Regions from separate parts of the Streptomyces luteogriseus genome, predicted to be linked through region 2. Evidence: riboswitches for the same ligand, from Rfam matches in the RefSeq annotation. Region 2 holds a riboswitch; the other holds the start of a gene.
What was found. A riboswitch is a leader RNA that binds a small molecule or an ion and turns the genes downstream of it on or off. The one in region 2 is predicted to bind glycine.
Positions count from the first base shown of each region.

Region 1: it holds a riboswitch for glycine, as region 2 does, so the genes downstream of both, gcvP (aminomethyl-transferring glycine dehydrogenase) here and gcvT (glycine cleavage system aminomethyltransferase GcvT) in region 2, are expected to answer to the same signal.

Region 1 covers NZ_JACHMS010000001.1:7,295,678-7,298,058, reverse strand. Annotated here, with positions in the region: gene gcvP (aminomethyl-transferring glycine dehydrogenase) at 1-1,167, opposite strand, end outside; glycine riboswitch at 1,343-1,438, opposite strand; gene BJ965_RS32555 (PRC-barrel domain-containing protein) at 1,552-1,926, shown strand; gene BJ965_RS32550 (DNA polymerase IV) at 1,884-2,381, opposite strand, start outside.
Region 2 covers NZ_JACHMS010000001.1:2,660,375-2,662,755, reverse strand. Annotated here, with positions in the region: gene gcvT (glycine cleavage system aminomethyltransferase GcvT) at 1-1,070, opposite strand, end outside; glycine riboswitch at 1,061-1,181, opposite strand; glycine riboswitch at 1,182-1,281, opposite strand; gene BJ965_RS11580 (AAA family ATPase) at 1,504-2,178, shown strand; gene BJ965_RS11575 (enhanced serine sensitivity protein SseB) at 2,281-2,381, shown strand, end outside.

The DNA.
Region 1 (2,381 bases), 4.6 Mb from region 2:
CACGACCTCGACCCCGCCGTTCGCGAGTCCGGCGGCGAGGACCGTGGCGTACCGGTGGGTGCGCCGGGCGATGCCCTTCAGGCCCTCCGGGCCGTGGTAGACGGCGTACATGCCGGCCATGACGGCGAGCAGCACCTGCGCGGTGCAGATGTTGCTGGTCGCCTTCTCCCGGCGGATGTGCTGCTCACGCGTCTGCAGCGCCAGCCGGTAGGCCTTGTTCCCGTCGGCGTCCACGGACACGCCGACGAGCCGCCCGGGCAGGCTGCGCGCCATCTTGTCCTGGACCGCCATGTAGCCGGCGTGCGGTCCGCCGAAGCCCATGGGGACGCCGAAGCGCTGCGTCGTGCCGACGGCGATGTCCGCGCCGAGCTCGCCGGGCGACTTCAGCAGCGTCAGCGCCAGCAGATCGGCGGCGACGGTGACGAGCGCGCCGAGCTCGTGCGCCCGGTCGATGACCGGCTTGATGTCCCGCACGGCACCTGAGGCGCCCGGGTACTGGAGCAGTACGCCGTTGATCTCACGCTCGGCGATCTCGGCGGGAATGCCCTCACTGAGGTCGGCGACGACGACCTCGACGCCGGTCGGCTCGGCGCGGGTCTGGATCACCGCGATGGTCTGCGGCAGCGTGTCCGCGTCGACCAGGAACAGGCCCTTCTTGTTCTTGCCAAGCCGCCGCGACAGTGCCATGGCCTCGGCGGCCGCGGTGCCCTCGTCGAGCAGGGAGGCGCCGGACGTCGGCAGCCCGGTCAGGTCGGCGACCATCGTCTGGAAGTTGAGCAGCGCCTCGAGGCGGCCCTGCGAGATCTCCGGCTGGTACGGCGTGTAGGCCGTGTACCAGGACGGGTTCTCCATGACGTTGCGCATGATGACCGGCGGCGTGAACGTGCCGTAGTAGCCGAGGCCGATCATGGAGCCGAGGACCTGGTTGCGGTCGGCGAGGGAGCGCAGCTCGGCGATCACCTCGGCCTCGCTGCGGGCGCCGGGGAGGTCCAGGGCCTCGGCGCTCTTGATCACGGCCGGGACCGCGGCGGCCGTGAGCTCGTCGAGTGAGCCGTAGCCGACGTGGGCGAGCATCTTGGCGCAGGCCTCGTGGTCGGGGCCGATGTGGCGCTGCTCGAAGGGGACTGCCTCTTCGAGCTCGGAGAGCGGAATGCGGTGGGCGGTCATTACGGAGGCCTCCTGGTCGACACGACCTGCGAGGGGCACCACGGCACGGGTACCCGGACGGCCTCCCCCTCTGTCATCTCAACCTGAGAGCTTCACCGGATCGCCCGAAGGCCTCCGGCTTTCACCGTCGGTGAGAGCGGAAGCCGTCGACACCCGCCCTGCTTTCCAGAGTGACCTCGTCCGCGCGGTACGTGAGCCTGAGAGATTCCGGGGAGGATTTGCTCCTTCGGCGCCTCCGATGATGTCTGGAGGACTCTCCCGCGCGGGGTCAACAGCCGCTGCCAGCGTACCAGCGAGGTCAACGCACGAACCTTCGAGTGGCCGCATCCCCGCTTGTACCGTTTTGTAGTGTTTACGGATGAGGTGCGACCATGTGGAGGGCCCGTGCGAACCGATATCGATCCGCGCAACCTGATCGGCCGCAAGGCGTTCGACCGCAACGGGACCAGGATCGGCACGATCGACGAGGTCTACCTCGACGACGCCACGGGCGAACCGGAGTGGGCGGCCATACGCACCGGCCTGTTCAGCAGGGACGCCTTCGTCCCCCTGGAGCCCAGCGAACTGATCGAGGGGGCCCTCCACGTCCCCTTCGAACGCGCCCTGATCAAGGACGCTCCCGATTTCGGCGTCGGCCGCCACCTCTCCCCCGAGCAGGAACTGCAGCTCTACCATCACTACGGCCTCGACGTCGCCGCCCCGCCCCCGCTGCCGGATCACGACTTCGGCAAGCTGGCGGGCACCGACGAGCCGGCCTGAGGCCCCGGTCCGGGCACGCGGCCTCCCCCGTCCGGCCCTCGTAAGACCAGCGGCAGCGGATCCGCCGCCTCCAGGTCCGGATCGTCGACCCGGAACGTCCGCACTCGCCCGGGCTCCGAGTCAGGCGTCTCGAACCGTACGGTGACCCGCCCGAGGCCGCTGCCCTGCACCCATCCGTGCCCGAACTCGGTGTGCCGCACGTCGTGCCCGGCGGGCCACCGCCGCTCGGCGAGCGACGGCTGCTCCTCGGCTGCCACGGCGGCGGCGTGCTCCTCGACCGGGCCCTCCGCGACCGCCCGCTCCCCCGCCGCCTGCGCGAACAGGTCCTCCTGCGTGTAGTCGGCGAGCCCGCTGACCCCCACCCCGAGGAGCCGCACCCCGCCGGTCGTGTCGACCGAGTCCAGCAGTCTGGCCGCCGCCTCGCGGATCACCGCGGGATCGTCCGTGGGCCCGCG
Region 2 (2,381 bases):
GCGGGATCGACGTACGCCATCGCGACCGGCTTGCCGAGCGTGGGGGAGGGGGCGCCGGAGGTGACCTCGCCGATCACCTCGCCGCCGGCGACCACCGCGTACCCGGCGCGCGGGACGCGGCGGCCCTCGGCGACCAGGCCCACGAGCACGCGCGGCGGCTGGGACTCGGCCCGGGCCGCGGCCTCGCGCAGGGCCTCGCGCCCGACGAAGTCGCCCTCTTTCTCGAACTTCACCACGCGGCCGAGCCCGGCGTCGAAGGGCGTCAGGGAGGTGGTCAGCTCGTGCCCGTACAGCGGCATGCCCGCCTCGAGGCGCAGCGTGTCGCGGCAGGACAGACCGCACGGGACCAGCCCGACGCCCTCGCCGGCCTTGGTCAGGGCCTGCCACAGCTCGACCGCGTGCTCGGGCTTCACGAACAGCTCGAAGCCGTCCTCGCCGGTGTAGCCGGTCCGGGCGATCAGGGCCGGGACGCCCGCGACCGTGCCGGGCAGCCCGGCGTAGTACTTCAGGCCGTCGAGGTCGGCGTCGGTCAGGGACTTCAGGATCCCCGGCGACTCGGGTCCCTGGACGGCGAGCAGCGCGTAGGCGTCCCGGTCGTCGCGCACCTCGGCGTCGAAGCCGGCGGCGCGCTCGGTCAGCGCGTCCAGCACCACCTGGGCGTTGGAGGCGTTGGCGACGACCATGTACTCGGTCTCGCCGAGGCGGTAGACGATCAGGTCGTCCAGAATGCCGCCGTCGGCCCGGCAGATCATGGTGTAGCGGGCCCGGCCCGGCTTCACGCCGCCGATGTTGCCCACCAGGGCGAAGTCCAGCAGGGCGGCGGCCTGTGGCCCGGTTACGGTGATCTCGCCCATGTGGGAGAGGTCGAACAGGCCGGCCTTCGTGCGCACGGCGAGGTGCTCGTCGCGCTCGGAGCCGTAGCGCAGGGGCATGTCCCAGCCGGCGAAGTCGGTCATCGTCGCGCCGAGCGAACGATGCAGGGCATCGAGCGCGGTGTGACGGAGTTCTCCTGTACTGCTCACGGTCGGTCGTCTCCCAAGGCAATGACGGGCGAGGTCGTTCCTCCCCATCTGTCATCGGAACCTGAGAGGTTCGCCATGACCCGAGGGGTCCTTGGCTTGCACCTTGGGTGGAGCCGCATCCCCGTCGAGGACAGGGGGCGGCCCGCTTTTCAGATGTGCCTCGCCCGCGCGGTAACGGGGCCTGAGAGATTCAAGGGAGGGACTTGCTCCTTCGGCGCCCCAGCTCTTGCGGTGCTGAGGACTCTCCCGCGCGGATTCAAACGGCCGGTATGCAGTTGGCGCGCACATCATTGCACGCATCCTTCCGGCGCGGCAGGGGGACCTTTCACAGGGAGTGCACGAGTCCCGCGCGCCGGGCACAGCGACCTGTAGCAGCCCTGTTGCAGGACGAGAACGTAAATGAGAGGCCAGCGGCATTACCTTCTCTTTACACTCGGCGGGGATGGGACTCCGTACCTGGCCCCAGGGGAGGACGATCACGGTGAACAGGACCACCGCGTACGCGACGACGGGCATCGCGCTGCCCGAGCAGCCGGCCGCCGCTCCGGTCCGGGCGGTCCGCGCCCCGGCGCCGGCGCCGGCGCCGGTCGTCCGCGACCTGCGCGACCGCCCCGGGGGCGGCCCGCACGCGCTGCTGTTCGGCCCCCGCGACCTCGTCGTGGTCACGGGCCTGCCCGGCAGCGGCAAGTCCACGCTGATGCGGCGCACCGTGCCGGGCCGGCGCGTCGACTCCCAGGACACGCGCGACCGCTGGGAGCGCCGCATGCCGCGCGCCCTGCCGTACGCGCTCTACCGTCCGCTCGTCCGTCTCTCCCACTACGCCGGGCTGCGCCGCGTCCTGCGCACCGGGGAGGGCGTCGTCGTGCACGACTGCGGCACCCAGGCCTGGGTCCGGCGCTGGCTCGCCCGCGAGGCCCGCCGCCGGGACGGCACGCTCCACCTGCTCCTCCTCGACGTCACGCCCGAGCAGGCCCTGGCCGGTCAGCGCGACCGCGGCCGCGGCGTCTCGCGCTACGCGTTCCTGCGCCACCGCGCGGCGAGCAACCGCCTGCTGCGCGCGGTGGAACGGGGCGATCTCCCCGCCGGCTGCGGCTCGGCCGTCCTCGCCGACCGGGACACGGCGAACACCCTCCACAGAATCGGCTTCACGGGCTGAGCCCGCGCCGTCGTACACCGGTCCCGTTCCCGATGCCCCCGGCGCTCCGTCAGCCGTTAGCCTTTTGAGCCACAGCAGTGGTTCCAGGCAGGCGGTAGGCAGATGGACATCCCGGCGGACTTCTCCGCGGACTTCCCGGCGCAGACGCAGACCCACCCGCACGGCGGTTGGCCCGGCAACGAGCTGGAGGAGGTGCTCTCGGC